One region of the Bacillus pacificus genome, then DNA from elsewhere that is predicted to be linked to it. Evidence: riboswitches for the same ligand, from Rfam matches in the RefSeq annotation. Region 1 holds a riboswitch; each other region holds the start of a gene.
What was found. A riboswitch is a leader RNA that binds a small molecule or an ion and turns the genes downstream of it on or off. The one in region 1 is predicted to bind S-adenosylmethionine.
Positions count from the first base shown of each region.

Region 1 (8,128 bases):
AAAAGATGAAGCGAAGCCGGAAGAAAAACCGGAGGAAAAACAAGCTGAACAAGAGCAAAATAAGCAAGACGAACAGAAAGAAAAGCAAGAGCAAAAAGTAGAAGAGAAGCCGAAAGAAGAAAAGCCACAAGCACAACCGGAAGTAAAGAAAGAAGAAAAAACGCAGGAACAGCCTGTCGCTACTAAGCAACCAGAACAACAAAAAGCACAAGAAGAGAAACAACAAGAGAAACAACAAGAGCAACAACCGAAAGCGCAAGAAGTAAAAGAAGAAGCAAAGGTTGTGAATCAGCCGAAGGAAACACCGAAGCAGGAGCAAAAAGTTGATCCGAATAAAGAGGAGAAAACGATACCGACTCCGCACGTCCCAAATTCTGAACGACGAAAACCAGACCCGGTTCCACCACCAAAACCACAAGCAAAACAAGTTACGATCTCAGTAAAAGGTAATGAAGGATATTTATTAGGTGCAAAAAAGGTGGATGTACAAGACGGCGATACTGTTTATAAAGTATTGCAGCGTACAGGTTTAGATGTGGATGCAAGTGGATCTAAAGGCGATGTTTACGTAAAAGGTATTAATGATTTATATGAAAAAGATATTACCGCTACTAGTGGATGGAAATATCGTGTGAACGGGGCATTTCCAAATCATAGTGCAGGTGTAGTAACAGTTAAACCAGGAGATACAATCGAGTGGGTGTATGTATTAAAATAAGAAAGGCATTTGGTAAAGGACTATGAAAATAAGTTTTTCTTCTTTACATCCTTTTGTGAATTTTTCCTATTATATCGGGGTGATGATACTATGTATGATGTGTCTTCATCCTCTTTTTTTAATTGGAGCAATTCTATTAATCGTTATAATCAATGTGATGCAAGGGAATAGCGACAAGATAAGAAAGATGTTACCGAGTACAATTGTATTCTTTTTTATGGTCATTTTATTTAATTCGTTATTCACGCATAGAGGCCGAACTACGTTATTTTGGTTAGGTGATAGCCGCATTAAGCTTGAGGCAATTATGTTTGGAGTAGTAATGGGGTTATTACTAGTTGCGATTATGTTTACGTTTGCTTCGTATAATGATATTATTACAAGTCATAAATTTTTATATTTATTTTCTAGAATTTCACCGAAAGTAGCATTGTTAACGATGATTACGGTGAGGTTTGTTCCTTTGTTTATGAGGCGATTACAGAAAATAACACTCTTCCAAAAGACGAAAGGTGTACAGGTAGATGCAGGTTCCATTGTGGAACGTGTGAAAAATGGTATGCAACTATTGCAAGTATTATTAATTTGTTCATTAGAAGATGCATTACAAACGGCAGATTCTATGCAAGCTCGTGGATTTGGTGTAACGAAACGTACGACTTATATTCGGTATAGAATGGAAAGATGCGATTGGTATACGCTCAGTTATTTAAGCATTCTATTTATAGCTGCTATTATATGTAGTAATTATGGCGGAGGAAAATTGATTATTTATCCGAAAGTCGAATCGATTTTATTTCAGCAGTTCGATGGGATGATGTTTGTCGTATTTACGATGTTTATTAGTTTACCAATTATAATGGAAGGACGGGAATGGATATGGTGGCGCATGCAGAAATAAACAATTTATCATTTGTATATGCTGATGAAAACGAAAAAGCGTTACAGCATATTTCTCTTTCTGTTCAAAAAGGAGAGTTTATTGTACTTGCTGGAGGATCAGGATCCGGGAAGACGACTTTATTAAAACATTTAAAAAAAGAATTACTTCCAATTGGTAAGCGTACTGGGGATACATATTATGATGGTACTTTATTAGAAAATGTACCGGACTTGTTATCTGCCCAAGAAATTGGCATGGTATTTCAAAATCCAGAAAATCAGCTCGTAATGGATACGGTCATTCAAGAATTAGCATTTTCTTTAGAAAATATCGGATTACCATCACATATTATTCAAAAAAGAATAGCCGAGCTTATTAGCTTCTTAGGATTCCAAGATTTATTGCACCAATCTGTTCATACGTTATCTGGCGGGCAGAAGCAACTTGTCAATTTAGCTGCCGTATTAGTTATGCAGCCGAAGTTACTATTATTAGATGAACCAACTGCGCAGTTAGATCCAATTGCTGCGAAAGAGTTTTTAGGGTTGTTAAAGCGTATTAATGAAGAACTTGGCATTACGATCGTTTTAAGTGAACATCGTTTAGATGAGGTAATACCACTTGCTACGCGCGTTATTTGTATGAGTAACGGCCAAATCGTGTATGACGGTAGTCCGAAAACAGTTGTAGCAAATATGTGGGAAGTAGAAGGATTTCGTCCATTTATTCCACAAATCCCAAGATTGTTTTTAGAGTGGAATGCGAAAGATATACCATTTACAGTGCGAGAAGCACAAATGAAAATGAATGATTTTTCAGCGATATCATATGTAAATGAGCCAATAGTACAAAGGGAAAAGCAAGAAGTCATTTTAAGTGCAGAGCATATTTCGTTTCAATATGAAAAGAATAGTCCGCTCATTTTACGAGATTTAACAGTATCGATTGAAAAAGGAAAATGGGTAGCTCTCGTTGGAAAAAATGGCACAGGGAAGTCTACACTGCTAACGATTTTAGCGGGATTACAAAAAGCGAGAAGAGGGAAAGTAAAGTGGAATGGGAAAGTGATACATAAAATTGATTCGAAAGAACGATTTAAAAGTATCGGGTATGTATCGCAGCATCCATATTATCATTTTACATTTGATACAGTGTGGGACGAGGTGTATGAACGAGCGCGTGAATTATACGGAGAACAAGGAAAAGAAATAGCAGAACAGCAGCTTAAAAAGTTTTGGCTATATGCACTTAAAGAACGCCATCCGCATGATTGTAGCGGGGGAGAGCAACAATTACTTGCATTATGTACGACGTTATTGTCAAAGCCGACTTTATTATTACTGGATGAACCGACAAAAGGACTAGATCCGTGGAAGAAAGAAAGGGTAGGAGAGTTATTTAGGAAACTGCAAAAAGAAGGGACAACAATTGTAATGGCAACGCATGATATTGAGTTTGCAGCGAAATACGTGGATCAATGTATGATGTTATTTGATGGAGCAGTCATTATGAATGATGCACCGAAAGAATTTTTTAGTGGCAACTTCTTTTATACAACCTCTATCAATCGATTTATTCGAAAAGAATTGCCATATGCATTAACGTGGGAGGATGTGTACGAAGCGTGTCCAAACGATATGTTGCATTCATAATATGTATTTTTGCAGTGATGATAGGTACATTACTTTTTACTACACTTATCATGGACGGTTATTACATGTTAAGTAGTTTGTTTTTATTAGTTGTTATTATGTTACCTTTCTATATCCGTTTTGAAAAGAAGGCGTTTGTTTCACGTGAAATTGTTCTCGTTGCTGTGTTAGCAGCAATTGCAGCAGTGAGTCGTGTACCATTTTCTCTTTTACCAAGTGTACAGCCGACTTCTTTTGTCATTATTGTTTCTGCAATTGTGTTTGGAAGTGAAACTGGTTTTATGATTGGTGCAACAGCGGCTATCGTATCTAACATTTTTTTAGGACAAGGTCCGTGGACGCCGTGGCAAATGTTTTCATGGGGTATGATTGGCTTTATAGCTGGATTATTGCGGAATACGTTTTTAATGAAAAAGCTATGGGGAAGACTTCTATACGGATTGTTTGTTGGATTTTTATTTGGCTGGATTATGAATTTCTGGGGGCTTCTCGGTTTTATACGAGAGGCGACATGGGAAACAGTCATTTCGTATTATATCGCAAGTTTTTATTTCGATTTGAGCCATGCGATTTCAAATGTTGTGTTCTTACTACTATTTAGTACGTCTTGGATTACGATTCTTACAAGATTTAAAAAGAAATATGGCATATTGGATAAGCATAACATGGTATAGAAAAGCATACTCATATAAGGTAGGGTCGCGACTTACATATTCGTTTGCCTCTTTCATGCTTCTTACATATTGTAAGGAGCATTTTTCTGTATATTTTTTAATTATAACGGCAATAATTATGAAGTATGCCATTTGAAAAAACTTCCCACCTTATGATGGGAAGTTTTTTCACTCTTGTTCTAAAATGTGAACGGTGTAATCGCAGCGTTGAATAGCTTGTTCGATCGCATAAAGAGATTGCTCAATACGAGCGCGATTAAAATCTTTTTCAACAGTCTGTAGTGCTTCTTCTAAACAATGTTTTGCTTCTTGTAACGATTGAAAAGAATCTTGTACATATCCACGAGCATTTTGATGCATTTCATAATCCTCCTTGCATACTCATATATGTATAGTATGAACAGTAAAGAAGAAAATATAATTCGTTATATTTGTTTGACAATTAAAATGAAATTACGTATAGTAAGAATTAAGTGAATATTTTCTTATCCAGAGAGGTGGAGGGACTGGCCCGATGAAACCCAGCAACCGCGATGCAGGTGCTAATTCCAGCAGAACAAATTTGTTCTGGGAGATAAGATGAAGATATATACGTAACTTCTTCTTATCGGAGAGGTTTTTTTATTGCAAAAAAACCGATTACGAAAATTTATATTAAGAAGAAAGGGGTTGCGCATTGCTGTGACACTCGAAAAATACGTAAAACTGCGTAGTACAGTTTATGAATATATGATAGAGCAAGATAAGCCAATATCATTGTTAGATATTCAAGAACATATCGTTTCGCATCATGAAGGAAAATTCACGAAAAAGATGTTACATCAATTTTATTTATCAAGATTATTAGATGAACTGAAACTGGATGGGAAAATTACATTAGCTGATGAATATCTCTATGCTGAAAAAGGGGTATTTTATAAGGCGAGAAAAGGGAGCTAAGCTCTCTTTTTTTGAAGTATGTAGAGTAAAAGACTGCTTAAGCAGCCTGATACAGGGAATGGTGTTGAGTGTGTAGTGTCAAAAATTGAATGTGCCTGAAAGAGGCAATTCATATCGGCTGCAAATGAAAAGAGACACCTTCGCCGAATAGGTGTCAGTCGTTTTGTCATATAGACTTGCTATTTGACAGTTATTAGAATAACATGCAGTGGCTCTAGAAGTCAAAAGGGAATTAAAGGAAGAGGTGTTGTTATGTACGCTTATTTAATAAAAGAACTATATAGGTATATCCCGAAACACATTATTGATAGAGGGTATGAATATTATGAAGATGGACATGTAGAAGATGTAGAAATACATAATAATAAAGTATTTGCATTTGTGACTGGTAATGCAGGGAATTATGAAGTAGTGATTGAACTCGATGATTTTTCAGAAAGTAGTTGTGAGTGTCCATATGAAAATTATTGTAAACATATGGCGGCGGTTGTTTATGATATTCAAAGTGCTGGCGAGAGTACGGTTAAATCGGAATTGCAAGGTTTAGAAAAAGAAGAGTTACTTATAGTATTAAACCGGTTGTTACAAAGTTCAAAAAACGTGCAAATTGTAGAGAAGATGTTAAAGAAGGGGAAACTTTAACTTATGAGGGAGTTGTTTTGTAGTGAATGTACTAATTGTATACGCTCATCCTAGTCCTTCAAGCTTTAACGCGGCGATTTTAGAGCATGTGCAAAAAGGATTGCAAGAAACTAATCATTCGGTTACAGTACTTGATTTATATAAAGAACAATTTGATCCCGTCCTTGTCTTTAATGAAGAGAAGAAAAGACGTGATTTAGTAAATGAAGAGGAAACAGCCCGGTATAGAACATTAGTAGAAGAAGCAGATATGCTTCTATTCATCTATCCGATATGGTGGTGGGGGATGCCAGCTATTTTAAAAGGATTTATTGATCGCATTTTCGTAGCTGGATTTGCTTATAAATATGAAGGGGCCCTGCCGAAAGGCTTATTGAAAGGTAAGAAGGCTTGGGTAATTAATACGTTAGACTCACCGTTATGGTACGTCGCATTACTATATCGATCAGCGGATTGGATTATAATGAAGAGAGGTGTTTTACGTTTTTGCGGCATTCGCGATATAAAACGGTCAGTATTTCAATCTGTGAAAACGAGTAAACGAGAGAAGCGGGAAAAGTGGTTATTACAAATAGAAGAAAAGGCTCGTACACTATGAATGAAATGGAACGTATTATAAAGTGTTGCGGGGATGACAACGAACTTTTGCGAACGTATATTACATGTTTACTTCAACTGAAGGAATGTAGTGAAACATTTGGGCAAATTCAAATAGAGTTAAGAAATGACTACTTGATAAGAGGAATTTGTGAAAGAGAAGTTGATGAGGTAGTAATGGGAAGTAAAGAATATGAAACATATTTTCTTCCAAAAGCGTTACAGTGGAATTTTTTGAGGGAACATCCACACCTGATCGGAAAAATTTGCGAAGACTTTTTTGCATTTTAGTCATTACATCTTACGGAGATAGAGTGGGAAACGATTATAAATTGCGTGGGAAATAAGAGATTTATTATATAAAAAAGCTAGTATAAAACTAGCTTTTCGTTTAAATAAATAAGAAACATAGACTTATGATAAATCCTGCATATAGTAAGTTCACGACGCAAAATCCCATAATATCACGAGCGCCTAAACCAGCTATTGCCAATGCCGGTAATGCCCAGAAAGGTTGAATTAAATTCGTCCAAGCATCGCCCCACGCAATGGCCATTGCTGTTTTTGCAGCAGGTACACCAAGTTCAGCACCAGCTGGAATCATAATGGGTGCTTGCACAGCCCATTGACCGCCACCAGATGGAACGAAAATATTAACGATGCCAGCACTAAAAAAAGTAAAGAGTGGGAAAGTCGTTTCGTTTGAAATGCTAATAAAGAAATTTGAAATAGCTCCTCCAAGTGAAAGTCCTTCACTATTTGCTCCAATCATCATCCCCATAATTCCTGCATAAAATGGAAACTGAAGTAAAATACCAGAAGCACTTTTTGTAGAATCTGAAAAAGCGCGAATATATTGAATCGGAGTACGGTGGAAAATAAGTCCAGCAATTAATAACATAAAAATAACGATATCAAGTGTAAGGTTAAAACCTTTCGTATAAAAGTAATTGAAAATATAAATGAGACCTAACAATCCAACGCAAAGTGTAATAATGATGCTATTTTCCATTTTCTCAGCGAACGTATTTTTTTCTACTTCTTGAGCGGCAGCTTCTTCATGGAATACGCTAGGATCTACCGTTATCGTATGTTTTTCATCTGGATGCATCGCTTTATTAATGAGAGGCATCGTAACGAGAAAAATAATAACTGGCACGAGAGCGTATGGTGAGAATAACGTTTCTGTTATTGGAATCGCTTCTTTTATACTTCCTGCTGTCGTTTTCATTAACGTTTCACCGCCAGTTGCTAACGTAAGAGGGATAGAAGCAGAAAGCCCCGCATGCCAAATGAGAAATCCAGAGTAGGAAGAGGCAATGGCTAACCTATAATCTAATCCTTCAAGTTGCCTTGCTACTTCCTTTGCATATAAAACAGATACAACAATACCAAAGCCCCAGTTTATGTACGCCCCTAGTAAACTTACGATTGAAATGGCAATAATACCTTGTCCATTCGTTTTCGGTAGTTTTGCAGCTTTCGTTAACCATTTTTTAATGAGAGGAGCGTTTGCTAAAGCAGATCCTGTCACGAGTACAAGTGCCATTTGCATAGAAAAGGCGAGAAGTCCCCAAATGCCATTCCCCCAGTGATTAATCATTTCCACAGGTGTTTGATGCGTTGCAAACATACCAAAGAAGATAACGAAAACAGTTAATAAACATGATAAAATAAACGGTTCTGGTAAGAAGCGTTGCACTAAGGCGACGCAACCATTAGTAAAAGAACGAAACAAAATAGATCAACCTCCTTATGTATATGTATTACAATTATTCGAGGTTGTTTGGGGGATAACCTTCAATATAAAGAAAATTCAGATATTTAAAGGGTGGTAATTTATTGATAGGTTAATATAGAGCCTTGTATCAGATTCTGCTTTTAAAATGCTAGAAGAAAACGGTTGTAAATGGGGTAGCGCTTATAGGGATAGTATAGAGAAAGGTTACTAGCTGATTTCAAAGCAACTATTGCAAAGGGAGAGGATATTCAATACAATAGTGTTGCATTACATGAGTAATAT
Region 1 is NZ_CP086328.1:2,002,909-2,011,036, forward strand. Features, by position in the region: gene LMD38_RS10440 (DUF4430 domain-containing protein) at 1-718, shown strand, start outside; gene LMD38_RS10445 (energy-coupling factor transporter transmembrane component T) at 741-1,619, shown strand; gene LMD38_RS10450 (ABC transporter ATP-binding protein) at 1,592-3,253, shown strand; gene LMD38_RS10455 (ECF transporter S component) at 3,226-3,927, shown strand; gene LMD38_RS10460 (hypothetical protein) at 4,096-4,287, opposite strand; SAM riboswitch class I at 4,410-4,508, shown strand; gene LMD38_RS10465 (hypothetical protein) at 4,609-4,866, shown strand; gene LMD38_RS10470 (SWIM zinc finger family protein) at 5,119-5,508, shown strand; gene LMD38_RS10475 (NAD(P)H-dependent oxidoreductase) at 5,531-6,106, shown strand; gene LMD38_RS10480 (group-specific protein) at 6,103-6,396, shown strand; gene LMD38_RS10485 (short-chain fatty acid transporter) at 6,497-7,843, opposite strand.

Region 2 (8,128 bases), 2.6 Mb from region 1:
GTAACATATAGAAAAGAAGAATTATCTGGTCATGAAGCACAAGTGAAGCAACTGCTGAACAGCTCAGCTGAGTGTTTCTTTCATACATCGATTACAAAATTAATTGCTGGTGATAGTCATGAAGCGATTGAATATGTAGAATTAACGAATCATGAGACAGGTGAAGTTTCTCATTTACTGATTGATGAAGTTATTATTAATCATGGATATGAACGTGACATTACATTATTAGAAAATAGTGAGTTAGATGTTGCGATTATAGATAATTTTTATATTGCAGGGAATGCAAATAGTGAGTCTTCAGTAGACGGATTATATGCCGCTGGGGATATTTTAAAGCATGAAGGAAAATTACACTTAATTGCGGGAGCATTCCAAGATGCTGGAAATGCTGTAAATAAAGCGAAACAATTTATTCAGCCAGATGCAAGTGAGTATGGAATGGTTTCTTCGCATAATGAAGTATTTAAGAAGAGAAATCGTGAATTGATTAAACAGATGATGAAATAGTAAAGGAACAAGTATACCCCCATTTACTTCTCTATTCAAATGACGAGAGAGATAAATGGGGGTTTTCCTGTTTACTATATTTTCAATCATTATAATGACACCGGTTTCATCAGTTCATGTGAAATGAACGTTTTATTTGTAAATCCTCCTATAAAACAATGAATCTATGTTTTGCTGACGCAGAACAGTATTACATTATGCTGTTCCTTTAGCCCGTTCGTTAGGAAATGGCATATTTAATATAGAAGCAATGTACTGTTTTCCATGCATTCGAGCTAATGATTCTAATATTTGGCGAACACGTTTTGTAAGATGACCTTGTTTTTTTATTTCCTCACAATATGCGTCATAGAAAACGTATTTAGCCCAAAGGAAATCATCTTGTTGGAATAAGAAATGATTTTTGTACCATTCTCCAATTGTATGGTAACAATTGTTTTCCTGTATTGCTGCACTTTGAGAAAGAATACGATCAGATAAAGATGCAGTTAAATGAGAAATTGTGTTTTCTGTTTCAATTTGTAATGTTTTTTCTAACATTGTAATGATGTGACGAGTAGCCATATGTTAACTCTCCTTTGTGTAAATGGGTAATACCATTCTATATTTAAAAAATTCTTACTATATACTATTATACAATATATGGAATGCATCTACCTGCTTTTTAGGTTGCATTTACAAAATCTTTTTTATTTGTTTACAAAAATAAAGTAAGATACAGTATATAGGAAAAAATAATAAAGGAATGAACGAGTTGTATATAACAGTAGAAGAAGCTGCGGAGTATTTGAATTTACCAAAGTCGTATATTGAAGAGTTAATTCAGCAAAAGAAAATTCGTGCACTATTTGATGGAGAGCAATATTTATTAAATAAAGAACAATTCAATACACATTTAGAACAAATGGAGAAATATAAGCAATTAGTGGAAGAAATATTGAACGAACCCATTCCAGAAGATATGGATGTTAAAGACGAAGATTAAACTATGGGAAATCCCTTATGAAGATATGCAGAAATGTATCTTCATAAGGGATTTTTTGTTTAAAGATATTAAAGCATAAGGAGTTGTTAGCCTTTCTTCAAATTTTGATAGGTAGTAGTCTACCATGTTAAAAGCATATTTTTTCTAGCTAGGACAAACATAGAGAACGTAACCTGTACAGATACATATACTATCAGTGCAAAAGCTTATAAATTAATGGAAGGGGTTTTCTCGTGAGTTTATTTCATTGTGATTTCTTGGAAGATTTAATTGGATCTTTTGTGAGAGTAAACAGGGGTGGTCCAGAATCTCAAAAAGGAACAATAGTCGCAGTATGTTCGGATTACTTTGTATTAAAGAATGAAAAAGGAGAGCTCTATTACTATCAGATTCGTCATCTGAAAAGCGTTACAAAAAATGTGAAAGATTGTAAAGCAGATGATTGTGGATGGTTGGAATGTGAGTGTGAAGGTGACTTTGAAAAGCTACTTCAAAGCTTCAAATATCGTTGGGTGAAAATTAATCGTGGTGGCCCAGAGAAAGTTGAAGGTATCTTACAAGATGTTTCTTGTGAGTTTGTGACATTAATTGTAAAAGAAGAAGTTATATTAGTTGCAGTACCTCATATTAAGAGTGTCACAGTAGCGTGCGAAGAGAGCGAAGAAAGTAATAATGAAAGCTGTTGTTCAGGTCGAGAGCGCGCACAAAGACCATCAAGTAGAGGAAGATAATAAGAAAGGAGGATATGAATTTGGAGAGTGTATTATGCTGTGAGCAAATTAAGTGCTTAGTTGGTGAGACTGTAAAAGTAAATCTTCGTGGCCCAGAGAGTCGAGTAGGGGTACTTGTATCGTTAGGAAGAGATTACCTTACATTACAACTCCCTCTTGGTGAATTAGTATATTACCAATTGAAACACGTGAAGAGTCTAGTTAAGAAAGTGAAAGAAAGTAAATGTGACGATTGCTATGTTTCATGTTTCTGCTCTGATGATGATACTTTTGTCGATGTATTATGTGACTTGAAGTATAAGTGGGTAAAGATTAATCGTGGCGGCCCAGAGTGTGTAGAAGGCTTATTAAGTGAAGTGCATGAGGAATGTATTACACTAGTAAACTGTGATGAGGTCATTTATATCATTAATTATCATATTAAGAGTGTGAGTCAAGTAGTTAAATGTAAAAAGAATGAAGATGAATAATGTTTAATAAATAAGAGGGGCATTATGAGGGAAAGAGAAGAACAATTTCTTATTTCGATAGTATGAAAAGGAATTACTTACTATTAAGACAGAACTTTGCCCTGATTATTTTTTTACCGAAGACAGGAAAGAAGAAATTTATAGGAAGGAGGATATAGATGAATGAGTTGAATAAAAATATTGGAGAAAATATATATATTAAATTAATCGGTGAAAAAAGATTTAAAGGTGTATTAATAGACGTAGGAAATGATATCGTTGTTCTTTACAATGGACAAGACTACGTATATATATCTTTATATCATGTACAACATTATAAAATTTTACGACCACATGATGAAGAAGTAGCAAAACCAGATGTTGATTCTGTCATTAAGAGAGAATCTCCTTCAATTTCTTTGAGGAAAGTATTAAGTACCTCTAAAGGGATTTTTACAGAAATTTATGTAGCTGGAAATGCTCCAATACATGGATATGTTACAAGTGTAATGAACGATTATATCGTTTTTTATAGCCCGGTTTATAAAACAGTGTATATATCTTTAAAGCATTTGAAATGGTTAATTCCGTATAAAGAAAATCAAGTGCCTTATGCCCTCAATAAAAATGAACTCCCCGTGAATCCATTAAATATTACGTTAGCTCGAACTTTTGAAGAACAGCTTATTAAAATGGCTGGCAAAATCATGGTGTTCGATTTAGGTGAGGAATCTAATAAAATCGGAAAGATGGCAAAAATTGATGAAGGTCATATTGAAATATTAAAGGCGCGTGATGCGAAAATGTATGTAAATATTCAACATGTAAAATCTGTCCATTGTCCGTAAGTTAATTGAAAGGGCTGGCTTTTTCTTTTATATGTAGAAGAAAAGGTCGAGCCTATTTGTTTAGATCGATTTGAATATGAGGGAAAAAATGAATTGAATATAAATATGTTAGTATGACTGTTGAAGAGGAAATTTTGTGCGAAATTATAAAGAATATGTACGAGCTATCTTTTGATGTATTCAATTTATTTTTTTGAGGGAGAACTGCTTAACTAATATATTAAAGGGGTTTTGTTGGTGGAGCAGTTTCCAAATTCGTTATCGATTACATTACTTGGCAGTGCTGGTGGAGCAGCAAAAGCAGTTTTAGCGATTTTAAATCAAGCGATAGTAAATGAAAAAGACCCGATTTATGAAGTGATAAAGAATGTTACATTTTATTTGGTTGATATAAAACAAAAAGATAGGACGTATTATGACGAGTTGTTTCCAAATTTGAAAGATCAATTGTTTTTATCCGAAATAGACCTCCAAGATGTAGTGACATTTAAAAAGCATTTAAAAGAAAGTAGTACGAGCGTTGTTATTGATGTTTCGGGGGCAGATACGATCAGAGTATTAAGCTGTTGTAATGAACTTGGAATTTGTTATATTAATTCAGCTTTGGAAAACGAGGCAGTAGATCAGGACGATAGTTTAATCGGCTTTCAGCTTACGGAAAGATATACGAGATTTGAGAAGGAAAAAGATAAATTTACAAATACAAAAGCAATTATAGGCTCAGGTATGAATCCAGGTGTCGTTCAATGGATGGTTGTTGAACTTATGAAGGAACGCCCGAATGAAAAGCCAAGAGCATGCTATATAGTAGAACATGATACGTCATTTTTGAATGATACAGCACTTATAAAGCCTCATACACTGTATGCTTCATGGGCAGTAGAGCGATTTCTAGATGAAGCGATATGGAGTTATCCGATGTATATGAGTCATCATCGTCCTCTTTACTTTTATGAAGATGTATATGCTTCAGAGTATAAAGTAAAGTTGGGAGAGAAAGAGTTTTATGGTTGTTTGATGCCGCATGAGGAAGTTTTAATTTTAGGGAAAAACTTTAACATGGAAGTAGGGTTTCTTTATCGAATTAACGAGTATACAACAAATATAATTAGACAGAATTTAGATAAGGTAGAAGATCTATGGAATTGGAATCGTAAAGTATTTAATCCAGCTGAAGAAGAGATTGCGGGCGAGGATCTAGTCGGTGTATTACTCGTTTATGAAAATAGCGAGACCTATATGTATAACGTGATGAATAGCAGTCAAGTTTTTCATAAATATAAAACGAATGCGACATACTTCCAAGTAGGATGTGGCATTTATGCTGGCTTGTGTAGTTTACTGTTCGATAACTTTAAACAAGGTGCCTATTATGTAGAGGAATTATTACTAAATACAGAAAGTAAGTACGGAGAATATTTGAATTTATATATGAATGATTTTGTAGTTGGTGGAAATGACTTTACGGATGGATTGCTACATGATCGAGTAAGGTGGATATAAATTGTGATGAAAAGGAAGGGGAAATCTCCTTCCTTTTCGCGTTATAAACGTACATATTGTCCTGAAAGTAATTTCCTTATCATTTAATGAGATAATATGTAGAGTTTTTGTATTGATCATGAGGAGTAGCAAGGAAGTATTGCGATTCAAAGTAGCGGAGAGCTAGGAATGAAAGTGGAGATTTTTTTACCGATAGCATAATGCGCTAGAAGAAAATATTTTTCAGAAAAGTGTTCTTGTTGCGTAAATATAAACATTTTATAAAATGTTTCGAGAAGGGTTTTTTTTATAAAATACTTCGTTTATAATGGAGGAAAATATCGACATGAGATTTGTTATTCATGTAACGGTTCGGTAGTGTTAGAAAAAGAAGGGGTGCACGCGCATCCTTTTTTCTATGCAGATATTATGAAAGAGGTGGTATGATGGAATTAACATTAAATTCGACTGTATGCTTGCACACGATTCAATTTCGAAAAGAGCAAAAGAATTATATTGTAAAAGATACAATTACAGGAGAAAAATATGAAATGCCGCCACTTTGGATTGATGCATTGGCAATGATGCGTGACGGTTTTTTATTAGGGGAAATTGAGGAGAAATTAAAAGAAGAGTATCCGGAAGAAGAAATAAATATGTTAGCATTTACGAGGCAACTGTTAGAGCTAGAGCTTGTCGGAATGGTCGATGGGGAAGAAATAGCTTGTACAAAGAAGAAAGAGAAAGATTATTTAGCTTGGTTACGTCCTCGCGTTGAGCAATTCTTTCTTAGTTTAAATAAAAGAAATAGAAGCAAAGGTCAATGATGATCTTTGCTTTTTTGTATAGTTTGTTTAAAAAATTACAGCGAATGCTCTTGCGAAAGCACCGTCGCTATTTTTAATTTTTAAAGGTGCTGCTGAGAAAAAGAAACGTTTCGCATTAATGGCATCTAAGTTTGTTAAGTTTTCGATTAAATAAATATTATTCCCAAGTAGTATGTGATGAATCGGTGATGTTTCTGTCGTTACCTCGTCAGGAGAAATGAAATCTAAACCGACAGATTTTACTTTTAATTGAACTAATTCTTCAGCTAATTCTTCGGAAAGATAAAAGGCTTCTTGTTCATACGCTTCTGTATTCCATTTATTAGATAGGTTGGAATGGAAAATGACAATATCACCTTCTTTTATGTCAGCATTGTGTAATACTTCTTTAGGTAGTTTTCGTTCTTGTACATGAGTTACATCAATAAGAACAGCTTCACCTACAAATTGATCTAGGGGCAATTGATCAATAGTCGTTGCGCCTGAAATGAAATGAGCAGGAGCATCACAATGTGTACCAACATGAACGACAGAATGAAAATCTGTAACTTGATATCCTGTCTCTTCAACACTTGTAATGGCTTCTAAATTGATTTTTGGTGTTCCAGGAAATTGAGACATATTGTTTTCAAATGTTTGGGATAGGTCAATTACTTTCACTTTAAATACCTCCAAGTATATATTTTGAAATATAAAAAACTCACCTTTCATAATCAAGAAAGATGAGTTTTGCACACAATAGTTACGTTTTATCTTTCAAAATGCAATGCATTTTGCAGGAATTAGCACCTATTCAGTTTGTATAAACTGAGGTTGCTGGGCTTCAAAGGGCCGGTCCCTCTGCCTCTCTTGATAAAGGTATATTCAATTTAAAGTTCGGAATTTTCGTGATAATAAAATTGTAATTCATTTCCTTTTTCTGTGCAACACAAAATAGGTATTCACCCAAATAAAGTTGCTCGCATATTGTAGCTTATGTAAATAGAATGCTGCGAAGGAGTGAGTGCAGTGACAGGGAAGGTATTGAATTATTATGCTGGTGGAAATACAGCTAGAGGATTTCATAATTTATATGAAGAGAATTTAAAAGGACTAAACAGATTATTTATTTTAAAGGGTGGACCTGGAACGGGAAAATCTTCTTTAATTAAGGTAATAGGTCGTGAATGGGTTGAAAAGGGATATGATATTGAATTTTTACACTGTTCTTCTGATAATAAATCGGTTGATGGTGTCATTATCCCGAAGTTAAAAGTAGGAATTGTTGATGGAACATCACCGCATGTTATTGAGCCAAAAATGCCAGGAGTTGTCGAGGAGTATATTAATTTAGGAATTGCTTGGGATTCAGATAAGTTAAGAAAGCAGAAAGTGGAAATTGAACGATTTGTTTCAGAAGCAAGCAAAGCTTTTCAAGCTGCTTACGCTCGTTTTAACGAGGCATTAGTTATACATGATGAGTGGGAGAAAATATATATTAGTAATATTGATTTTAATAAAGCGAACGAACTAACCGAGCAGCTCATTCAGAAATTATTTACAGATAAAGTTGGGAAACAATCGCTTGTGAAACATCGGTTTTTAGGAGCAGCTACACCGAAAGGAGCAGTTGATTTTGTTCCTAACTTAACAGAAGGATTACCACATCGTTATTTTATAAAAGGACGCCCAGGTTCTGGGAAATCAACAATGCTCAAAAAATTAGCTAAGGTAGCAGAAGAAAAAGGATTTGAAGTTGAAGTATATCATTGTGGGTTTGATCCAAATAGTCTTGATATGGTTATCGTAAGAGAATTAGGGTTTGCGATTTTCGATAGCACCGCACCACATGAATATTTTCCGAGCCGTGAAGGTGATGAAATTATAGATATGTATGCCCTTATTGTAACACCAGGGACGGATGAGAAGTATGCGGAGGAAATTCGTGACGTCTCTATTCAATATAAAGCAAAAATGAATGAGGCGATGTCTTTTTTAGCGAAAGCGAAATCAGTTCGTGATAAATTAGAACGAATTTATATTGCTGCTATGGATTTTTCAAAAGTAGATGCATACAAAGAGGAGATTCAAAAAGAGTTTGAACGAATTGCGGTTAGTGTAACTGAAAAGAACAAGTAAAAAATAACGAATTTTGACAGGCTGTCGGAAATTTTCTGACAGCTATTTTAGTATGTAGTAAACTTAGTAATATATTTGTCGAATTTCCAAGGAAATAATCAAAAAATAGAGAGGGTATGAAATGAGAGAGAAAATTAAGTTGGAGTTAGAACGAATTGAGAAAGAAAATGATGTGAAA
Region 2 is NZ_CP086328.1:4,672,110-4,680,237, reverse strand. Features, by position in the region: gene LMD38_RS24115 (NAD(P)/FAD-dependent oxidoreductase) at 1-510, shown strand, start outside; gene LMD38_RS24110 (hypothetical protein) at 706-1,074, opposite strand; gene LMD38_RS24105 (helix-turn-helix domain-containing protein) at 1,256-1,495, shown strand; gene LMD38_RS24100 (spore coat protein) at 1,729-2,226, shown strand; gene LMD38_RS24095 (hypothetical protein) at 2,247-2,696, shown strand; gene LMD38_RS24090 (LSm family protein) at 2,855-3,523, shown strand; gene LMD38_RS24085 (hypothetical protein) at 3,761-5,026, shown strand; gene LMD38_RS24080 (hypothetical protein) at 5,452-5,832, shown strand; gene LMD38_RS24075 (cyclase family protein) at 5,860-6,492, opposite strand; SAM riboswitch class I at 6,579-6,691, opposite strand; gene LMD38_RS24070 (PRK06851 family protein) at 6,841-7,950, shown strand; gene LMD38_RS24065 (nucleotidyltransferase domain-containing protein) at 8,072-8,128, shown strand, end outside.
Region 2: another riboswitch for S-adenosylmethionine. It lies ahead of LMD38_RS24075 (cyclase family protein); the one in region 1 lies ahead of LMD38_RS10465 (hypothetical protein).

Region 3 (8,128 bases), 2.0 Mb from region 1:
TTATATAAACCTAGCCAAAAAATTGGGCTATCTGTATTTAACTTACGAATTTCTTCTATAATTTTCTTCGCTTCATTTTGGAATGTTTCCGTATCAGGACGATACGTTTCTAAATCTATCTTTCCAAGCGATTCCCAGCCTGGAAATAAATCATTTCCTCCAATCGTTAAAACGATTACGTCTGCTTGTTTAATTGAATATTGAGCGCCACTACTCTCAATTTGTTTTAATAAATCAGGCATTTTCGCACCACTAACAGCTAAGTTCGTTAAGGCAACCTTTTGCTTATAATCTTTTTGTAAATCTTCTTTCATCCGTCCAATATAGCCAATTCCTTCTTTATCACCAACACCGCGTGTTAATGAATCACCTAAACTAACGATTTGTAACGTTCCTGTTTTCTTTTTCTCTTTTGCTACTACATCGGTCTTTTTAATTAAATTTGAAGCTTTCGGATTTAATACATCATTTACACCTGAAACAAAGCCATATGCAAATAAACAGAAAGATGCAATTGTAATGAGTAGAATTACTTTAACTACTTTTGATCTCATATCAAAACCCCTTTTAGCCCTCATAGATTGTCCATAATTATACCAAACGCAATTTTGAAAAGCGATTTTCAAACCTTATCTATTATGTTGTTTCCCTATGTACTAATTGTGGCAATAACTCTACGTGCTTTATATCGATTTGCTTATCATTAATCTTTTCATATAATAATTCAAATGCCTTCACGCCAACATTTTTACTACAATATGAAATCGTCGTAATACCTAAAATGTCTGCTACATCTTGATCATCACAACCGATAATCGTAATATCCTCTGGAATACGAATTCCTTGTTTTTTCGCTTCTGTTACCATTCCCGCTGCAATATGGTTGCAAGATACAAGAAACGCTGTTGGTTTTACTGACATAGAGGCCAATTCCCTAATTACATTACGCCCATCTTCCACCGTAAAACAGCCTTTAAACTTCCAAGCCTCTATCGGTGTTACAGCAATCTGTTGAAGCGAATCTTCATATGCTTGTTTTCTTCTTTGACTATTAATACTGTTACTTCTTCCAATGCAATACCCAATACTTGTATGGCCCGCATCTATTAAGCTCTTCATCCCGCGCGAAAACACTTTATAATAATCAATATGCACACTCGAAATGTAGTTCGAGTCTATTTCTTCACACATAACAATAGGACCAAATTTCGTATATTCTTCGAGCTTTTCCTTACTATTTGCCCGCGAACATATAATAACCCCATCAAGCTTTTTCATTTTTAACATATTCAAAATTTCTAATTCTCTCTCCTCGCTATAATTCGTCTGACAAAGCATCATATTATAATTATTCTTTGCTGTTTCCTTTGATATTCCCTCAATAATAGCACTATAATATTGGTCATTTACATGCGGTAATAAAACGCCAATGACATTCGTTTTCCCTTTCACTAAATGAATTGCATTCACATTTTGCGTATAGTTTAATTCTTCTATAATTGCTAAAATTTCTTTTCGCTTCTGTTCATTCACATATGGATGATTATTTAGTACACGTGAAACAGTTGAAACAGATACCCCAGCAAGTTCAGCAATCTTTCTTATATTCGTCATCTCATTTTCCCCTTCCCTGCAAAAATTCTCCCTTGACCTGGTAAGCTTTCCACAATATATCCTTTCCTAGCAAATACTTTTTGAAAGGATATACAACTATGCTTCGAGTCAAATTAGAACATATATTTTTCATTGGCGGTCTACTCATTCTCGCCATCGGCATTAATATGATGACGACAATTACTTCCTTTGGACTGAGCCCTTATGATTCCTTCTTTATTGCACTATATCAAAATTTTGGGATAAGTATCGGTTTTTGGATTTTCATGATTAACTTTGCTTTTACCCTTATCGTACTCTTTTGGAATAAAAAACAAATTACGATCGGTACAATTGTAACAATGGTTCTTATTTCTCTTTTTGTTGATTGGATTGGTTCCATTACGACTATTATGGACGCTATCCGTTCTCTTCCAAAATATATAACACTTATTTGCGGAAATCTATTCGTTGGAGCCGGTATTGGTCTTTACGTCTCTACAAATCTTTGCGCAGCACCTCAAGAAGCTTTCGTTTTAACAGTTGCTGAGAAAAAGAAATGGACATTTAGAAGGACAGAAATTTCGTTAGCATTCTTATTTTTAACATTAAGCTTCTTATTAGATGGACCTATCTATTTTGGAACAATTATTTTATCCTTTACAACAGGCTGGATTATACAAGCATTTATTCAAGTTGGTACACAAATTTTAAATAGAAAAAAACCTATTAAGCAAGCTGCTTAATAGGTTTTTTATTAGTAGAGATACTACTTAGCATCTCCTTCAATTCGGTAGTTTGCTTTCAAACAATCTATTTCTTCATACCCTTGCAACGTATGTAGAATATAATCATAATCAGCAAGAGATGCACGATGCGTTACAATGACAATTTCAGCCTTTCCTTTCTCTTCAAGTGGCATCTGAATAATCTTTTCAAAGCTAACACCACGCTCAGAGAATAACGAAGTAATTTTTGCAAATACACCAATTTCATCTTTCACATGAAGTCTTAAAAATTTCTTCACAACAATTTCGTCTGGCTCTTTTAATACTTTTTGATATTGCGGGACTACAGCACTATTTCCTGTTACCCCTAATCTAATATTTTGCATTACAGCTACTAAATCAGAAACAACAGCTGTTGCTGTCGGTAAACTTCCTGCACCTGGTCCATAAAACATCGTTTCTCCAACTGCTTCACCATACACATATACAGCGTTATATTCGTTTTGCACGGCCGCAAGAGGATGTGTATTTGGGAGTAATGTCGGTTCAACTGTAACCTCTAATTTCTCACCATCTCGCTTCGCAAGACCGATTAATTTAATCGTGTATCCTAAACTCTTACTGTATTCAATATCTTCTTCTGTAATAGAAGTAATGCCTTTTACCTTCACATCTCCAAGCTCTACATTTGTAGAGAAACCAAGGGTAGCCAAAATTGTCATTTTTCTTGCTGCATCTAAACCTTCTACATCTGATGTTGGATCTGCTTCTGCAAATCCAAGTTGCTGAGCTTCTTTTAACACGTCGTTATATGCTCTCCCTTCATCTGACATTTTCGTCAAAATAAAATTTGTCGTTCCATTTACAATTCCCATTACTTTCGTAATAAGATCTGAAGAAAGTCCCTCTACGATACTTCGTAAAATCGGAATCCCTCCGGCTACACTTGCTTCATAAAACAAATCTGCTTTATTATCTTTTGCTACCGCTAAGAGTTCCGCTCCATGTAACGCCATTAAATCTTTATTGGCAGTCACAACATGCTTCCCGCTTTGTAAAGCTTGTAAAATATACGATTTTGCGTCATCAATGCCACCCATCACTTCGATGACAACATCAATATTTGGATTATCTAAAATTTCATTTGCATTTTGCGTTAATAGAGTAGAAGGTACCTCTACTTCTCTCTCTTTTTCAATATTTTGTACTAGCACTTTCGTTACTTTTACAGGACAACCTACTTGGTGTATCAGTCGCTCTTGGTGATCTGTAATGATACGAACTACACCGCTACCAACTGTCCCAAGACCTAATAAGCCAACTTGAATTTCTTTCATAATACTGTCCACCCCTCAAAAATTGTGTTTAGATGAAATTATATGAGTAAAAAATCTGAAAAACAATGTTTTTAGAACATTCGGAAAAATATAAGTTAACCACTGCAGAGAAAACGTTGCCACGTGTTACACAATCTTTTTTTATAATACATAAGGGGTTTCTTGATACACGTAATAATTTAGCCAATTAGAGAATAATAGATTTCCATGGCTTCTCCACCTTACAAGCGGCTTCTCATTTGGATTATCATGCTTAAAATAATTTTTCGGCACATCAATATTTAACCCTTTGTCACGATCTCGCTCGTATTCTTGCTTTAACGTATCACAACTATATTCACTATGACCGAGCGCAAACACTTGTCTTCCTTCTTGCCCAATAACAAGATGAACGCCCGCTTCCTCAGAGTTGGCTAATAACGTTAACTCCTTCACTTCTCTAATGTCACTCTCTCGTACTTCCGTATGACGAGAATGCGGGGCAAAAAATAACTCATCAAACCCTTGTAACAATTTCACATGTTGCTCACGAACCTCATGTTCAAATACACCAAACATTTTTTCCTTAAGAGGATACTTTTGAACACCATAATGATGATACAAACCAGCCTGTGCCCCCCAGCAAATATGAAGCGTAGATGTTACATTCGTTTTTGAATACTCCATAATACGTTTAAGCTCTTCCCAATAATCTACCTCTTCAAAAGAAAGGGTTTCAACTGGTGCTCCTGTAATAATGAGTCCATCAAATTTCTCATTCTCAATATCACGGAATGTTTTATAGAAACTCGTTAAATGTTCCTGTGCGACATTACGGGACAGGTGTGATTCCATATGAAGTAAATGTACATCTAATTGCAACGGTGTATTGCCAATTAAACGAAGTAATTGCGCTTCTGTTTCTTGCTTTGTAGGCATTAAGTTTAATATAGCAATTTTCAATGCCCGGATATCTTGTGTTTCTGCTCGCTCTTTTGTCATTACAAAAATATTTTCCTCCTGCAACACTTTGCGAGCTGGCAAATCTTTATCAATTATGATCGGCATGTTGTTTGCCTCCGACTAGCGCTGCTTCTAAATCTGCAATAATATCCGAAACATCTTCTATACCAACTGATAGACGAATTAAATCTGATGTGACGCCAGCTAAGCGCTGATCTTCAGCACTTAATTGTCTATGTGTTGTACTTGCGGGATGTATAACGCAAGTTCGCGCATCAGCCACGTGCGTTACGAGAGTTGCTAGTTTTACATTTGCGATAAATTCTTTTGCTGCTTCTAATCCTCCCTTAATGCCGAATGTTAAAACACCACTAGCACCTTTTTTCAAATACTTTTGTGCTAACGAGTAATTTTCATTACTATTTAATCCCGGATAATTCACCCATTCAATACGTTCATGATCAGCAAGCCACTTAGCAACTGCAAGAGCATTTTCACTATGACGCTCCATTCGTAAATGCAATGTTTCTAAGCCGATATTGCTAACATACGCATTAAATGGGCTCATACAGTTTCCGTAGTCTCTTAATAATTGAACACGTGCCTTCACAATATAAGCTGCTGCACCAAAATTTTGAACGTAACTTACGCCGTGATAACTTGGATCCGGTTCAACTAGTTCAGGATATTTCCCGTTTGTCCAATCGAAGTTCCCTCCGTCAATAACAATGCCACCTAACGAACTTGCATGACCATCAATATATTTCGTCGTAGAATGAACGATAATATTTGCTCCATGTTCAAATGCTTGGCATAAATAAGGAGTTGCTAATGTATTATCCACGATAAAAGGTACTTCCAACTCTTTCGCTGCATCTGAAAGTTCTTTGAAATTTAAAACGTTCATCGCCGGATTTCCTAGCGATTCTGCATAAACGAGTTTCGTCTTATCATTAGCAAGGGCCACAATTTCATCAGCAGTTAAATTCGGATTAAAGAATGTAACATCGATACCAAGCTTACGCAAACTCACTCCAAATAAATTAAACGTCCCGCCATAAACTGTGGAAGAACAAAGCAAGTGGTCTCCGCTACTACAAATGTTTAAAACAGCAAGCATAATAGCAGCCTGCCCAGAAGCCGTTGCAACAGCTCCTACGCCACCCTCTAAATCTGCTAGCTTTTGCTCAAATGCAGCTAAAGTAGGATTTCCAATACGCGTATATATATATCCTTCTGCCTCTAAATTAAATAAGGCTGCTAAATCATCCGAAGTATCGTATTTATACGTTGTACTTTGATAAAGCGGTAAAACACGCGGTTCACCATTCTTTGGCGTATAGCCACCTTGCACGCAAATTGTTCCTTTCCCCCATGATTCTCCCATCTCTTATTCTCCTTTCTTTTATACAAAATAAAAAACTGCCCCTTTCCTGAAAACAAGAAAGGAGCAGTTTGAAAACACGCTCTAAAGGCTCTTTCTTATCTCTCAGGGTTTATTACCTGCAGGATTTGGCACAATTCCGTTATACGGCTGTTGCCAAGGTTTCATCGGGCCTGTCCCTCCACCTTTTCTTGATAAGACTATGCAATTACCGTTGATTTTATAGCAATAATTTCCTAATGTCAATCAGTTTTTCTGAATGTTCTAAATTAACTACAAGGAATTTAATGTACATAACAAAAGAAATATATTCTATATTCATTTGAAAAAGACCTTTTAAAACCTTCACTTAATTTACTATTACAAACGATTCGAGCAGGTGCTATCGGAAATGCATTTCTACTTCCAAAACATAATGAAACTACCAATAAAAAATAGGCAGTAGAGACGAAAGTTCCACTGCCTATTCTCATTACACATGTTGCTTCAATAACGCGTATAACTCTTCAAAATTTTGCACTTCATATGTTGGCACAATCTCGCTATTATTACATTTCTTTTCTGGATTAAACCAACAAGTATCAATTCCCGCTACATATCCACCTTTCATATCAGCGCTTAACGAATCCCCAATAATGAGCCCTTCTTCAGGAACAAAGTTAGGGATCCTTTCAAAAACATAATCAAAATACTCTTTCATCGGCTTTTGATAACCTGTATCTTCAGAAACGAAAATATCTTGAAACAAGGCATGTAACCCTGCATTACGTAATCGTTTATCTTGCGTCTTAGAAATACCGTTTGTCACTATATATAAATCGTACTCACTTTGAATTTGATTTATAAATTGTAAAGCACCTTCCATGAGCTGATTTCCTTCTTCTAAGTAACTGCGATAATTATTTTCGAATAATATCCCATCTACTTCTTCCCCGTATTCTTTAAACAAAATTGAAAATCGTGTATTTACAACTTCATCACGACTTATTTCACCTTCTTCAAAAGCAGTCCAAAGACTTTTATTAATTTTTTTATATTGCGCTTCAATTTCGCTAGTTAGAAACATCCCTTTCTCTTCAAAAAGCATACGTAATGCCGATTTTTCTGCCTTTTGAAAGTCTAACAATGTATCATCTACATCGAATAATAATGTTTTATATTTTTTCATAAGCCCTTCACACTCTCTTTTCTACAAAAACAAATTTACGTAAATCGTATCATTCTTTCTTGTAAAAATAATAGGAGATATCTCATACTAAACATGAGGTGAAAACATGAAAGTCAGCAGAAATAGCGAAGAAATCTCTCATTACATACAAACTTACAATTTCCATACTCTTTTTTCTTTTGATATCTTACCGTATGCTGAACTACATTCCTTTCAGAAAAGAGAAAAGATATGTAATGAAGGGGTCGATGTTCCTTATCTTTATTACTTAATTGCTGGGAAAGCAAAAATATATATGAGTCACAAAAACGGAAAGGTCTCTTTGATTAACTTTATTCAGGCACCTTCGTTCATTGGGGAATTAGGATTAATTGGCGTAGAATCTATTACGAAAACGGTGGAAGTAATTGAAGATTGTATATGCTTAGCGCTTCCTCTTAAGGATTGTCAGCATCTTTTGTTACAAGATGCTACCTTTCTACAGAAACTATGCAAATTTATCGGTGAGAAAACCATTACCCGAACAGAAAGTTATGCTAAAAATAATAGTTATCCGTTCGAAAATCGATTAGCGGCGTTTATTCTATTAACAGAACAAAATAACAGTTATATAGAAAAACATACCGAGGTTTCGGAATACTTAAATGTTAGCTACCGTCACCTTTTATATGTATTAAACCAATTTTGCCAACAAAATTACTTACGGAAAGATGGAAGAACCTATTACATACAAGATCGAATTCAGTTAGAAAAACTAGCTGACGAACTTAAAATATAAAAAAGTAGCATTAACGTTTATCTGTTAATGCTACTTTTTTGAGTGACGATTTTATTTTCAATTAAAATTTACTTGCTACTTTAGCTGCTTCTTCAAGACCAGCTGCAATGATTTCTTCTGCTTTATCTGGGAATTGATTATGTCCTTCAATAACTACTGTTTCCATGTTTGTTGCACCGAAGAAGCCCATCATGCTTG
Region 3 is NZ_CP086328.1:5,211,301-5,219,428, reverse strand. Features, by position in the region: gene LMD38_RS26845 (SGNH/GDSL hydrolase family protein) at 1-626, opposite strand, end outside; gene LMD38_RS26840 (LacI family DNA-binding transcriptional regulator) at 637-1,614, opposite strand; gene LMD38_RS26835 (YczE/YyaS/YitT family protein) at 1,713-2,339, shown strand; gene LMD38_RS26830 (homoserine dehydrogenase) at 2,363-3,658, opposite strand; gene metA (homoserine O-acetyltransferase MetA) at 3,800-4,705, opposite strand; gene LMD38_RS26820 (bifunctional O-acetylhomoserine aminocarboxypropyltransferase/cysteine synthase) at 4,689-5,987, opposite strand; SAM riboswitch class I at 6,080-6,185, opposite strand; gene LMD38_RS26815 (YjjG family noncanonical pyrimidine nucleotidase) at 6,457-7,152, opposite strand; gene LMD38_RS26810 (transcriptional regulator YeiL) at 7,259-7,930, shown strand; gene LMD38_RS26805 (FMN-dependent NADH-azoreductase) at 7,992-8,128, opposite strand, start outside.
Region 3: another riboswitch for S-adenosylmethionine. It lies ahead of LMD38_RS26820 (bifunctional O-acetylhomoserine aminocarboxypropyltransferase/cysteine synthase); the one in region 1 lies ahead of LMD38_RS10465 (hypothetical protein).

Region 4 (8,128 bases), 710 kb from region 1:
CGCCCCAAGGATCGACAATTAAAGAATGGCCAGCAAACTCATTATTTGGATCCTTCCCTGCCCTATTACATGCTACAACATAACACTGGTTTTCAACTGCTCTTGCTTGTAATAGCAAACGCCAATGTGCTAAACGAACTAATGGCCATTCAGCTACAACAAATAAAACTTTTGCACCTTTAGCAGTATGAACGCGCATCCACTCCGGAAAACGAATATCATAGCAAATTGTGCCAGCGCACTCTACATCATCTAACTTAAATTCACCAGTACGATTTCCAGCGATTAAATATTTATGTTCATCCATAAGCTGAAATAAATGCACTTTACTATATTCATGGACTAGTTCTCCTTTATTCGTTACAACATACATTGTATTTGTAACACCTCGCTCCGTTTGCTTTGCTATAGAACCACCAACAATATGTACACCATATTGTTTCGACCATTCTATCAACTTTTCTTTCGTTTCCAATCCATCCCTATCTGCAATTTCAGAGAGTCTCGTTAAATCATAACCTGTTGTCCATAGTTCTGGTAAGACGATAACATCTGGTCTTTCCTTCATCGCTTCGCTTATTTTATTTTTAGCATTCTCAATATTTTTTTCTACATCTCCAAAGACAATATCCATCTGAATACATGCGACTTTCATTTTTTCAGCCCCATTCTCATTTTTTTCTTTACAAAATACTGGAAAGATTATATCATTTGTCACTAGAATTGTAACAACTTTCAAAAGAGGTGGAAAGTATGAAATCATTTCAACCTTCTGAGATAGTAACATCATTGCCAACACAATTTTTCGCTTCACTTGTTGCAAAAGTTAACAAAGTCGTTGCAGCTGGTCACGATGTTATTAATCTAGGTCAAGGTAATCCAGATCAACCAACACCGCAGCATATCGTAAAAGCTTTGCAAGATGCTGCTGAAAAGACCATTCATCATAAATATCCGCCATTTCGCGGACACGAAAGCTTAAAAGAAGCTGTAGCAACATTCTATCAACGTGAATACGGCGTAGAATTAAATTCGAAAACTGAAGTTGCTATTTTGTTTGGTGGAAAGGCTGGATTAGTAGAATTACCAGTTTGCTTTACAAACCCTGGTGATACGATTCTCGTTCCCGATCCAGGTTATCCAGATTATTTATCAGGTGTCGCTTTAGCAAAAGCAAAATTTGAAACAATGCCACTTATTGCAGAAAATAACTTTTTACCAGATTATGCGAAAATTGATGATTCTATTGCCGAGCGTGCAAAATTAATGTTTTTAAACTATCCAAATAATCCTACAGGTGCTACTGCATCAAAAGATTTTTTTGATGAAACGATTCATTTTGCCAATAAACACAATATATTAGTTGTTCATGATTTTGCTTATGGTGCTATAGGATTCGACGGTCAAAAGCCAGTTAGTTTCTTACAAGCAGACGGTGCCAAAGATACAGGAATCGAAATTTACACATTATCGAAAACTTTTAATATGGCTGGCTGGCGCATCGCTTTTGCTGTAGGGAATGAAAGTGTGATTGAAACAATCAACCTATTACAAGATCATATGTATGTTAGCATCTTCGGTGCAGTTCAAGATGCCGCCCGCGAAGCACTATTAAGTTCACAGTCTTGCGTAATAGACCTTGTAAATAGTTACGAATCTCGACGAAACGCTCTTATTTCAGCTTGTCACTCAATTGGTTGGAATGTAAACATTCCAACAGGATCATTCTTTGCATGGCTTCCTGTTCCAAAAGGATATACTTCTGAGCAATTTTCTAATATTTTACTAGAAAAAGCACATGTCGCAGTTGCTCCTGGTGTTGGATTTGGTGAGCATGGCGAAGGGTATGTCCGTGTTGGTCTCTTACATACAGAAGATAGGTTAAGAGAAGCCATTCATCGAATTGATAAATTAAATTTTTTCAAAAAGTAATTGACAACATGAAAAATATCTGACAAAATTCAGTTATCTTAAAAATTTAAACATTTCTAAATACTTCTTATCAAGAGCAGGTGGAGGGACGAGCCCGACGAAACCCGGCAACCGATCTACAATTGTAGACACGGTGCTAATTCTCGCAGCATTACGCTGACAGATAAGGAGCTGGTTGTAAAAAAACCTCTCCTTAGCTGAGAGGTTTTTTTATTTAACTAGGAGGTTATAACAATGAGCGGAATTATAGCGACATATTTAATCCATGATGATTCACATAACTTAGAAAAAAAAGCTGAGCAAATTGCACTCGGTTTAACAATTGGCTCTTGGACTCATTTGCCACATTTATTGCAAGAACAATTAAAGCAGCATAAAGGCAACGTCATTCATGTTGAGGAATTAGCTGCACATGAACATACCAATTCGTATTTACGTAAAAAAGTGAAACGCGGAATTATTAAAATCGAATATCCGTTATTAAATTTCAGTCCAGATTTACCAGCAATTTTAACGACTACATTTGGAAAGCTATCACTTGATGGCGAAGTAAAATTAATTGACTTAACTTTTTCAGACGAATTAAAAAAACAGTTTCCTGGTCCAAAATTCGGGATAGATGGTATTCGAAATCTTTTACAAGTACATGATCGTCCCCTTTTAATGAGTATTTTTAAAGGAATGATTGGACGAAATATTGGGTATTTAAAAACGCAATTACGCGATCAAGCAATTGGTGGTGTAGATATCGTAAAAGATGATGAGATATTATTCGAAAATGCATTAACACCACTTACGAAACGCATCGTATCTGGAAAAGAAGTTTTACAATCCGTATATGAAACGTACGGACATAAAACGTTATATGCCGTAAATTTAACAGGACGAACTTTTGATTTAAAAGAAAATGCGAAACGTGCAGTGCAAGCTGGAGCTGATATTCTATTATTTAACGTATTCTCTTACGGACTAGATGTACTACAATCACTTGCAGAAGATGATGAAATCCCGCTTCCTATTATGGCACACCCTGCTGTAAGTGGTGCTTATTCCGCATCCAAGTTATATGGAGTTTCATCTCCATTATTACTCGGAAAGCTACTCCGTTATGCTGGGGCTGACTTTTCATTATTCCCATCTCCATACGGAAGTGTTGCGCTAGAAAAAGAGGAAGCTCTTGCTATCTCAAAATATTTAACTGAAGGCGATTCATTTTTCAAGAAGAGCTTTTCTGTTCCGTCTGCTGGTATTCACCCTGGTTTCGTTCCCTTTATTGTACGAGATTTCGGTAAAGATGTTGTTATTAATGCTGGTGGCGGAATACATGGACATCCAAATGGGGCGCAGGGCGGCGGTAAAGCTTTCCGTGCTGCAATTGATGCTACTTTGCAAAATAAACCACTCCATGAAGTAGATGACATAAATTTGCATAGCGCACTACAAATATGGGGAAATCCCTCTCATGAGGTGAAATTATGAGTATTCAAGTATTTTGTGATTTCGATGGCACGATTACAAATAATGATAACATTATGTCCATTATGGAAAAATTTGCACCACCAGAAGCTGAAGAAGTAAAGAATAGAATTTTATCACAAGAGCTATCTATTCAAGAAGGTGTTTCTCAATTATTTCAATTCATACCTACTAATCTGCACGATGAAATTATTCAATTTTTAATAGAGACTGCTGAAATCCGTAATGGTTTTCATGAATTTATACAATTTGTAAATAAAAATAATATTTCCTTTTATGTTATATCAGGTGGAATGGATTTCTTCGTCTATCCACTCTTACAAGGACTCATTCCGAAAGAGCAAATTTACTGTAATGAAACAGATTTTTCAAATGAATACATTACGGTGAATTGGCCTCATCCTTGTGATCATAATTGTCAAAATCATTGCGGATTATGTAAATCATCACTCATCCGTAAATTAAGTAATACAAATGACTTCCATATTGTAATCGGAGATTCAATTACTGATTTACAAGCTGCGAAACAAGCGGATAAAGTGTTCGCTCGTGACTTCCTTATTACAAAATGTGAAGAAAATCATATTTCTTATACACCATTTGAATCGTTTCACGATATTCAAAACGAATTAAAACATTTGTTGGAGGTGAAATTATGAAACAACTTTTTCGTCAATGGTATGACTTAAGCGAGATAAAAAAAGAATTAACAACACGAAATTGGTTTCCAGCAACGAGTGGTAATATTTCTATAAAGGTTAGTCATGAACCACTCACTTTTCTCATTACAGCAAGTGGTAAAGATAAAACAAAAACGACTCCAGATGATTTTCTATTAGTAGATCATCTAGGGGTTCCCGTATTAGAAACTGAATTACGTCCTTCAGCAGAAACAATCTTGCATACACATATTTATAATAATACGAATGCTGGATGCGTCCTTCATGTTCATACAACCGATAACAATGTTATCACAAATTTATATAGTGATGCAGTCACACTTCAAAATCAAGAAATTATTAAAGCTCTCGATATTTGGGAAGAAGGTGCAACAATAAACATTCCTATTATCGAAAACCATGCCCATATCCCAACGCTTGGAGAAAACTTCCGCAAGCATATACAAGGAGATTCGGGGGCAGTATTAATCCGTAACCATGGTATTACCGTATGGGGCCGAGATAGCTTTGATGCAAAGAAAAGATTAGAAGCTTATGAGTTTTTATTCCAATTTCATATAAAACTATTATCAATTCAAGGAGGCGTTTCTAATGGCGCAAATTCGTATTCATGAAATAAATACTCGCATTGAAAATGAAGTGGAAGTATCAAAATTTCTACAAGAGGAAGGCGTTTTATATGAGAAATGGAATATTTCCAAACTTCCTACTCATTTAAAAGAAAATTACTCATTAACAGATGAAAACAAAGCTGAAATATTAGCTGTGTTTTCAAAAGAAATTGCTGATGTTTCATCACGCCGAGGTTATAAAGCACATGATGTAATTTCACTTTCAAATAGCACACCTAACCTTGACGAACTATTAATTAATTTCCAAAAAGAACACCATCATACTGATGATGAAGTTCGCTTTATTGTTAGTGGTCATGGCATCTTTGCCATTGAAGGAAAAGATGGGACATTCTTTGACGTTGAACTTGAGCCAGGCGATCTCATATCTGTTCCTGAAAATGCAAGACATTATTTTACCTTGCAAGATGATCGTCAAGTTGTAGCTATTCGTATTTTTGTTACAACTGAAGGCTGGGTTCCAATCTATTAAGGTAGTTAGTTGAATAAAAGGCCTTGGACCCCCTTTTCCAACCTTTTATTCACTCTACATATATACATCCTCCTATGGAACAGGCTTATTTCATTTTGAAATAAGCCTGATTTTTTATGGTTCTAACCGTATTATTCCTTCTTTTCAGTACAATCTCTCCCTTCAATTTTTCAAGTATATTTATTAATACTTTTTGAACATTTATTGAACTTTTTTTGAACTTTTTCTGAAAATTCTGTTTTATATATGATATACTACAATTAACTAAGAAGGAAAAGAAAATCGCAAACAGAGGGGGAGAATCATGAGTTTACTTATCGCACTTATACTAGGGGTTACGTGTGGAGCACTTCCTATTATTCTAGGAGCTATTATGGAAGAGTTAGAAGTTGGTGTTTTAGGTTTTGTTGCATCTTGTGTAAGCGCTTTACTTTTTGGTTTATTCGGTGCTATTCCTGTTTCAATTCTCTGTGCATTTTATATAGTACGCCATGCTCGTACAAAACAATTTGGTCCTAATCACATCGCGCAAGTGATTCCATTCCCAATCGAACGATGCCGCCGGGCTTCTAGCTTATAATTACAAAATTAAAAATAAAAGTCCTCAAATGAGGACTTTTATTTATTTTCTTCTAGAAATTGAAACAATTCTTGTAGATGCAAAGCGTCTTCACTATAGCTAACAGATACATGATATATACCATCAATCTCCGCTTCCATGTAAAGGTCAACTCCATCTCGATCATATTTCAATGCCAAATAAAATTCCATTTCTTCTAGCATCTTTTTTGAAGTTCGAATAACGTAATGCCCTTTCTCATCTCTTCCATATTCGAAATTCGGTTCAAAATCATATTTTTGTTTAAAAGCTTCTTTTTGTTTTTCATTAATTTGTATACATGTTGCTCTTTGTACAGTATCAATCATCTCATCAAATTTTTGAAGATCCATCTCATTTACCCCCTTACGTATTTTTTGTATAACACTTGTGTTCCGCTATTTTCTTCCCCATCTTTTATTAGCTCTTCATACAATTCCTTCGCCAAACTTAAACCTGGTACTTGTAATTGTAATCTTTCAGCCTCATCTAACGCGATCTTCATATCTTTCATAAAATGCTTTACATAAAAACCTGGTTCAAAATCTCCCTTTAACATTCGAGGAGCTAAATTACTTAATGACCAGCTACCTGCTGCTCCCGTTGAAATACTCTCCAATACTTTATCAGGATCTAATCCAGCCTTTTTCGCATAAGCAACAGCTTCACATACTCCAATCATGTTGGAAGCAATCGCAATTTGATTGCACATTTTTGTATGTTGTCCACTTCCAGCAGGCCCTTGCAACTGAATATTTGTTCCTAGTTTTTCAAATAACGGTAAACATCTATCATATATTTCTTTCTCTCCACCGACCATAATTGCGAGTCTTGCTTCTTTCGCACCAACGTCTCCTCCAGATACAGGTGCATCTAACGTATATACATTCTTACTTTTTCCAGTTTCATTAATACGTTTTGCCAATGTTGGTGTAGATGTCGTGAAATCAATTGCGATTGTGCCTTCATTTGCATTCTCCAAAATTCCATCTATCCCAAAGTACACTTCTTCTACATCATGTGGATACCCAACCATAGTCATTACAACATCAACTTGCTTTACTAACTCTTTCGGTGTATCACACCAATTTGCACCATCTTGCACTAAAGAGTCTGTTTTCGATTTTGTTCTATTATATACATATACTGTATGACCGTCTTGCATTAAATGACGCACCATACTTTTTCCCATTACACCAATACCAATGAAACCAATTGATACATTTTTATGTTTCATTTTCTCATCCCCTTTGTTCTAATAAATCACTTACCATCTTTCGGAAATCTTTATTAAAGTCATCATCCATACTATTTTTCACGTTTGAAAATAAAATAACAAAAGTCCCTTTTTCTTTATTAAAATTATTGAAAGTATTCCACCCAGATAGTACACCATGGTTATGAAAATAATCCGGATATATGTAAAAACTAAATGCATATTTTCGTTCTGTTGAAGGTGAAAACATCGCTTGTATACTTTGTTCAGAAAGAAGTTTCCCATTTATAATTGCTTCGTCTAATTTCTTCATATCTCCAACTGTCGTATACATCTCACCACAACCATATAGCCAATCCATGCCTACCTTCTGCGCTGGTACAAGCTCTTGATTTTTTTTCACATAACCCTTTGTGAAATTTTTATCTCCAGGTACCATATTTCCCATACCAGATTCATGCATATCTGCTTTTATAAATATATTTTCTTTTATGTAATCTCCTAAAGGTTTTTTCGATATATGTTCTATTATATAGGCAAGCACCATATAATTATAATCTGTATATCTCCAACCTGTTCCTGCAGGAAATTCTAAATTTTGACGTCCAATCCAATTCATTAACTGTAAACGGGAGGCAGCATTAACATTGCCTTTTGCGTGTTCAGGTAAACCAGAGGTATGCGTTAATAAATGATATAACGTAATATTTTTATTCTCCGGAAATGAAGGAATATATTTATTTACATTATCTTGAATATTTAGCTTCCCTTGATCCTGCAGTTGTAAAATAGATGTAGCCACAACTGTTTTCGTAATAGAACCGATACGATATTTTGTGTGAGGCGTATTTTCTATTTTATTTTGAACATCAGCATACCCATATCCTTTATTCAATATAACATGCTCTTTATCTGTTACCAAAACTGTTCCATTGAATTGCTTTCCGACTAAATATTGATCTAATTTTTGAGATATGCTAGCATAATCAATTTGCTTTTCTTTTTTTTCTTCTTCTATATTCTCTTGTACTTCTGATTCAACAGCAGGATTCACCTTAGTTGTTAATTCTTTACTTTCCTTTATATTAGGATTATAGAGAAAATAGTATACTCCTCCACAAA
Region 4 is NZ_CP086328.1:1,293,322-1,301,449, reverse strand. Features, by position in the region: gene LMD38_RS06915 (carbon-nitrogen family hydrolase) at 1-739, opposite strand, end outside; gene LMD38_RS06910 (pyridoxal phosphate-dependent aminotransferase) at 754-1,932, shown strand; SAM riboswitch class I at 1,997-2,102, shown strand; gene mtnW (2,3-diketo-5-methylthiopentyl-1-phosphate enolase) at 2,167-3,411, shown strand; gene mtnX (2-hydroxy-3-keto-5-methylthiopentenyl-1-phosphate phosphatase) at 3,408-4,067, shown strand; gene LMD38_RS06895 (methylthioribulose 1-phosphate dehydratase) at 4,064-4,702, shown strand; gene LMD38_RS06890 (1,2-dihydroxy-3-keto-5-methylthiopentene dioxygenase) at 4,680-5,192, shown strand; gene LMD38_RS06885 (hypothetical protein) at 5,497-5,772, shown strand; gene LMD38_RS06880 (DUF3909 family protein) at 5,811-6,143, opposite strand; gene LMD38_RS06875 (NAD(P)-dependent oxidoreductase) at 6,149-7,027, opposite strand; gene LMD38_RS06870 (serine hydrolase domain-containing protein) at 7,032-8,128, opposite strand, start outside.
Region 4: another riboswitch for S-adenosylmethionine. It lies ahead of mtnW (2,3-diketo-5-methylthiopentyl-1-phosphate enolase); the one in region 1 lies ahead of LMD38_RS10465 (hypothetical protein).